Anatilimnocola floriformis: one gene and its partner. Each later gene encodes a partner of the first gene's protein in a complex. Links are inferred from orthologs where the notes say so. Each region holds a gene or a part of one and is shown on either strand. Other genes may lie near its edges. The genes, in order: accB and accD.

What was found.
Region 2: the proteins of accB (region 1) and accD are in contact, whole or in part, in a solved structure (PDB 8UXZ), measured with the Escherichia coli proteins. The link is inferred for Anatilimnocola floriformis from one-to-one orthologs.

What each region holds. Positions count from the first base shown.
Region 1 is NZ_JAMLFW010000001.1:5,243,594-5,246,729, forward strand. What follows is about bases 278-3,095. They hold accB (acetyl-CoA carboxylase biotin carboxyl carrier protein), read left to right. Parts: upstream 278-1,339; coding sequence 1,340-1,852; downstream 1,853-3,095. Other genes in these bases: M9Q49_RS20635 (DUF2341 domain-containing protein), read right to left, coding at 278-331; M9Q49_RS20640 (hypothetical protein), read left to right, coding at 452-1,102; accC (acetyl-CoA carboxylase biotin carboxylase subunit), read left to right, coding at 1,932-3,095. In the rest of the region: more of M9Q49_RS20635, read right to left, coding at 1-277; more of accC, read left to right, coding at 3,096-3,136. UniProt on the Escherichia coli protein: This protein is a component of the acetyl coenzyme A carboxylase complex; first, biotin carboxylase catalyzes the carboxylation of the carrier protein and then the transcarboxylase transfers the carboxyl group to form malonyl-CoA.
Region 2 is NZ_JAMLFW010000001.1:3,917,947-3,921,231, reverse strand. Bases 12-2,978 are described here. They hold accD (acetyl-CoA carboxylase, carboxyltransferase subunit beta), read right to left. Parts: upstream 1,957-2,978; coding sequence 1,066-1,956; downstream 12-1,065. Other genes in these bases: rpe (ribulose-phosphate 3-epimerase), read right to left, coding at 2,754-2,978; M9Q49_RS15080 (histidine phosphatase family protein), read right to left, coding at 2,071-2,733; M9Q49_RS15090 (outer membrane protein assembly factor BamB family protein), read right to left, coding at 12-807. Outside these bases: more of M9Q49_RS15090, read right to left, coding at 1-11; more of rpe, read right to left, coding at 2,979-3,285.

The DNA of each region.
Region 1 (3,136 bases):
CGCGGACCCAAACGCTCGCGGTGCCCTGATCAGCGTTCCATTCTTCAATTTGGTGAGCGATTGATTCTCCGCTGCTCGTAGCAAAGCGGATGTCTTCGCCCTGCGGCTGGGCTTGCTTGAAATCGAAGAAGTCGCGGTGCAAACGAACGAGCACCGGAAAGTTCTCGCAAACGGCTTCGGCTGGCAGATGGGCTCCTTCAGGAGTTGTCAGCAGCCAGAATTCGCCTCGCTGTTTCCAGTCCTGATAGGGCTCGCTCTTGGCTTGAGCGAAACCGATGGAGGGCAGCAACGACCAAACAACCAGACCGACAAACAGAGCAGCGCGCAGCATGGAGAGACTCGGCAGGTGAGTAGGGTGGGGAGAGACCGCTGCCTATCATCACCGCCCGAATTGGCAGTTGCAATCGCAGGCAGATAGCAACTGGCCGAGCAACAGCGCAGAATAACCGCCATGCACCTCGATCCGCACTCCAACGAACCGCCGATCGGCGACGATCCATTCGCCGCCCCCGGTCCGATGACCGGCTATCGGTTCTCGGAGCGTCCCGAGGATGGCAAGGATGCCACTGGTGGGCCATGGACAATCGCCACCAGTCCCTGGCAGACCTGGCTCTGGTTCGTCCGCGTTCTGTCAGCCGATCCCACCCATCACGTGCCGCCGCGGTTCGGCACTTCGGCGATTTTAGGCATTACAACGCTGTTAGCTTTACTTTTCGCATTGTTCCGCGCGGTCGATCTCCATCCGCTCAATTACATCTTCTCGACGCTGCTCCTGTTCACGGTCGTGCTGGTGCAAATGCGCTGGGGGCACATGGCTCGGCCGGCGTCGATCGTTGCCGGCGCCATCTGGCTGCCGCTGTTTGTCCTTACGCTGATTGCCTTTGTGGAAGAGCCGCCGGCCCTGCTGGGGGCCTGTTGCGCGGTCCCGGTGCTGGTGCCGATTGGTGGCTTCTTCGGCTACTTGGCCGGCACGTGTGCTGGCGGCTTCTTTTTACTGATGGAATTATTTGAGAAGTATTGGGAACGCCGGATGCAGCAGAGCGGGTCGACCCCACCCGCTGCGGCCCCGACGCAGCTTGACGACCCGAAAGGGCACCGTTAGAATCCGCCGAAAATCCAAAGCGGCCAAAGGGTTGTGACTCCCGGCCGCCTGCTTTTAAAAGCACCTGTTTTTCACAGCATGGTGCTTTCGAAAGCACTGCGATTAACAACCAACCTGTTATCAGAACCCGACCAGGAAACAGACATGGCCGATGCCCGCAAACCCTCTCCGCGATCCGGTACGTCCGCGCGGGCGGCGGCCAAGGGCCCGGCGGTCAAAAAGCCTCGGAAAGAACCAATGGCAGAATCGGAATCGGAATCGGTTACGGGCAACGTCTTTGATGTCGAGCGGATTCGCAAGCTCGTCGAGCTGATGAAGGAACACGATCTCAACGAGATCGACCTCCGCGAATCGCGTCAACGGCTCCGCATTCAACGGGGCGCTGCCGTGCAATACGCCGCGCCGCAGATGATGGCTGCCCCTCCTCAAATGATGGCAGCCAGCGCTCCAGCGCCAGCCGCTGCCGCGAGCGGTGGCAAGAGTGCGCCGGCTGCAGATGGCCCGAACATCACGATCATCAAGAGCCCGATGGTCGGTACGTTCTATTCCAAGGCCAACCCCAAGGCAGCCCCGTTTGTGAAGGTCGGCGATCGCGTCGATACCAACACGACGATCTGCATTGTCGAAGCCATGAAGGTCTTCAACGAGATCCCTGCCGAGGTACGGGGCTCGATCGTCGCCGTGCTCGTCGAAGAAGGCGAAGCCGTCGAATTCGACAAGCCGCTGTTCAAGGTCGACACCAGCAAGTAAGTCGCCCGTCGTCCGGCCCTCCAGCAATGTCTCGCCGGGTTTCCGGCCATTTAGCCGCCGGTAACCCGGCTATCGAGCAATGTTTAAAAGAATTCTGATTGCTAACCGCGGCGAAATCGCGCTGCGGATCATCCGGGCTTGCAAAGAGCTCGGCATCGAAACCGTCTGCGTTTACAGCACAGCCGACAAGGGCTCGCAGTATCTGCAGCTCGCCGATCAAACCTATTGCATCGGCCCGCCGAAGAGCGTGCAGTCGTACTTGAAGATCGATCAGATCATCGCCGCTGCCGAACTGGGCGAGGTCGACGCGATCCATCCAGGTTACGGCTTTCTCGCTGAAAACGCCCACTTCAACGAAGTGGTTCGCAGCTGCGGCTTTGGCTTCATCGGCCCCACACCCGAAGCCATGGATGCCCTGGGCGATAAGAACCGCGCTCGCGAAGCAGCCCGCAAAGCCAAAGTTCCCGTTGTGCCCGGCTCGGCTGGCTTGATCGAAGACGACGAAGAAGCCGTCAAAGTCGCCCGCGAAATCGGTTACCCCGTGCTCATCAAGGCTACGGCTGGTGGTGGCGGCAAGGGCATGCGCGTCGCTCCCAACGAAGCGGCCCTCAAGCCCGCGCTGCAAGCCGCCAAGACCGAAGCCGCCGCCGCGTTCGGCAACGCTGGCGTGTATCTCGAACGCTACATCGAAAAGCCCCGCCACGTCGAAGTGCAAATCATCGCCGATCACCACGGCAATGCGATTCACCTCTTCGAGCGCGAATGCTCGACTCAGCGCCGCCATCAAAAACTGATCGAAGAATCGCCGGCCCCGCGCTTGCCCGCCGCTCGTCGTCAGGAAATGTGCGACGCTGCCGTTCGCCTGGTAAAGACTGTCGGCTATCAAAACGCCGGCACCGTCGAGTTCATTGTCGATCAGCAGGACAACTTCTACTTCATCGAAGTCAACGCTCGCGTCCAGGTCGAACACCCCGTCACCGAAATGGTCACCGGCGTCGACATCATCAAGACGCAGATCTTGGTCGCCAGTGGCGAGCCGCTGCCGTTCAAGCAGGAAGACATCAAGCAGACCGGTTGTGCGATCGAGTGCCGCATCAATGCGGAAAACCCCGACCGCAACTTCCAACCCTGCCCCGGCTTGATCAAGCAGATGTACATCCCCGGCGGCAACGGCGTGCGGTTCGACTCGCACGCTCACCCCGGCTACAGCGTGCCGCCATACTACGACTCGATGATCGGCAAGCTGATCGTCTACAAGCCGACCCGCGCCGAAGCCATCGCCAC
Region 2 (3,285 bases), 1.3 Mb from region 1 along the record:
ATACACCCAGCCGTCGCCAGCGCCGGTGATCATCAGCTTCTGGCCCTTGATCACGGCGATGGTCGGGTTGTTATAGATCGTGTCTTCGGGCCGCAGCCGCGTGCTGATGAACCAGCGAACCTGGCCGTTGCGTTTGTCGAAGGCCAGAATGCGATGCGCCGGCTGAGCCATTTCACCCCAACCGATAATCACGCTGCCGAAGATCACCATGTCTTCGCAAATGATCGGGCTGTTGGTGCGACCACCATAGGTTGTGAGCACGCCGTACTGTTCATGCAGCGGAATCTGCCACTGAATTTTGCCGTTCTCGCCATCGAGACACTTGAACAAACCGTTGGCGCCGAGAGCATAGACAAAACCGGTCTCTGGATCGCCGACGACATTCGACCAGCCGACGCGCGTGTCGGGCACATCGCTCGACCACACGTTGTGAATGCTCTCCCACTTCGTTTCGCCAGTCGCTGCGTCGAGGCAGACGATCTTTTCGCACTCTTTGTTCGTGCCTGGATTGTGACGCGTGAGGTAATAGAGTTTGCCGCGCAGCACGACCGGCGTACTGCGACCGCCGAGGTCTTCGCGCTTCCAAGCCAGGTTGCTTCCCGCGCCGCCGCCAGGATTGATCGTGTCTGGCAAACCGGTCTCGCGCGAAATGCTGTTCCACTCTGGTCCACGCCAATACGGCCAGTCGAGCGGATCGGCTTTCGCCGTGGCGTCAGTCTTCGCTTCCTGAGCGGCAGCAAAAGTTGCAGCGAGTGAAGCAATCAACAGCCAGCCGACGAAAAGGCCAACGAAGCCAGAACGTTTCATGATGCACCAGCGAGTCGGAGAGTTGGAAAGGCGGGCTCCGGCCGACGTCGATTTAGAACGACAGACGGCTGAAGGCGATCAACAGTTGTTTCAACACCTTTCAGGATAGCGAGCCGGGCAAGAAGAGCAACCGGCAAAGCACTCGCGCGACGTTACGATTTTGCAGCGAGCGACACTCTGGCAAGCGTAAGAATGAAGGCGAACGTGCGCGCTTCGCGTCAGGCCAGAGTGTTGAAGAACGATGATTTCGAGCGCGGTCTACTTGCCGCAGTAATCAATCGCGCGGGCGATTTCACTCTTCAGTCGAGTGCGCGGCACGATGCGATCGACGAAGCCGTGCTGCAGCAGGAACTCGCTGGTTTGAAAACCCTTCGGCAGTTCCAAGCGGATGGTGGCTTTGATCGTGCGCGGACCAGCAAAACCGATGAGGGCTTTCGGTTCGGCGAACACAAGATCGCCGAGCGAAGCAAAGCTCGCGGCGACACCGCCCATCGTGGGATTGGTGAGGACCGAGATGAACAAACCGCCGGCGCGATCGTAGCGCGCGAGCGCTGCCGAGACCTTCGCCATTTGCATGAGCGACAGGATGCCTTCGTGCATACGAGCTCCACCGCCGGAACCACTGACGATGATTAGCGGCAACTTTTCCGCGGTCGCACGTTCGACGAGACGGGCCAGCCGTTCGCCAACGACCGAACCCATGCTTCCCATGATGAACGCCGAGTCGGTCACGCCCACGGCTACGCGGCGGGCGCGAATCATGCCGCCGCCGGTTACGGCAGCGTCGGTCATGCCGGTTCGTTTTTGTTCGGCGAGTAGGCGTTCTTTGTACGGCTTCGAGTCGGCGAATTGCAGCGGATCGGTCGGCATCAAGTGGGCGTCCCACTCTTCAAACGTCCCTTCGTCGCACAGCTGCTGGACGCGCTCCGGCGCCGAAACGTAGAAGTGGTATTCGCACTGCGGGCAGACGTTGTGGTTCTTCTCCGCTTCCTTCTTATAGATCGACGCGCCGCAGCCTGGGCAGCGCTGCCACAGACCTTCGGGAACGCCGCGCTTGGTCCGCTGCTTCATGGTGCTTTCGGAAGTTTGCGAGGGGACAGGAGAGGAGGCTGCCGGGGCAGTGGTGGAGGTCGGTGCGGAAGAAGCCATGTGTTGCTCCAAAATCAGGTCCGCCGATCAAGGCCGACTATGCGCTTGCCGTGGCAGCATGGCAAGCAAAAAGTTTGTTTCTATCCGAAATGTCGCACATCAAGCGCAGGTTAATCAATATCGGCCAAACAGCAGGCCGGTCATCACGGCTGCTCCGCCACTGACAGCAGCCGAAATGGCAGCAGCCGGTGCCAGCACGACGCGTTGTAACTCTTCTTGTTCGAGATCAATCAGCTGCCAACCGCCGCATTGGCACTCGGCCTTCCACAGGTCGCCGAGCTCGGCAGCCGGGGCCAGAATCTGTTTGACGAGGCTGTAAAACGGTTCGGGCAACACGAGGGCGATGGTGCCGCGGCGATGCTTTCGCACCAGGCGATCGACGGCAACTTTGGCTCGCGCTTGGGCCATGCCCAGGGGTTCGCCTTCGGGCGGGCAAACGGTTTCGGGGTGTTCTTGCAACTGGCGATAAATCCGCGGCTGGGTTTGCTTCAGCTCGTCGACGAGCTTGCCATGCCACAGACCATGATCGACGTTCTGAAAATCGGCAAGCTGCCGCACCTTCATTTTGCGGCTAGTGCCCAGTTGGTTGGCGGTTTCGACCGCACAACGACACGTCGACGAATACAGGTAATCGAACTCAACCGCTTGGACTTCGTTAATCAAACGAGCGGCTTGAGCCGTGCCCACGTCGGAGAGAGGAAGATCGAGAGTTCCCTTGATGCGACCTTGTTCATCAAAGTCGGTCGCAGCGGAACGGATCAACAGGATTCGAACCATACAGGATCGGTATGAGCCTCCTAAAGACTTGCCAAGTGGGTCAGGTTGCGAACAGCATCGCCGTAACTGGGCTGTCCGAAAATTGCCGAACCCACCACAAACCAGCGAGCGCCAGCCTGTGCACAACGGGCGATGGTCGACGCATTCACGCCGCCATCCACCTCCAAAATCACTTCGGGCCGAACCCGACTACGAAGCGATTGCAGTTTCTCTAACGCGTTCTCATGAAACTTCTGCCCGCCGAAACCGGCAGGCACGCTCATGACGAGCGCCAGATCGATATCCCCCAGAAATGCATCCAGCGTGCCAAGGGGAGTGGCTGGGTTCAGGGCGAGCCCTGCTTTCACACCCAACGAGTGAATTTCATCGATCAGCGGACCCGCTTCCGGAGCCGCTTCGATGTGAAATGTAAGGAGATCGGCACCCGCTTCAGCGAATTGCCGCAAATACCGCTGCGGCTGTTCGATCATCAGATGAACGTCGAGCGGCAGGCGTGTGACCTTTCGCAGGGCTGCCACAATGGGCATGCCGTACGACAAGTTCGGAACGAAA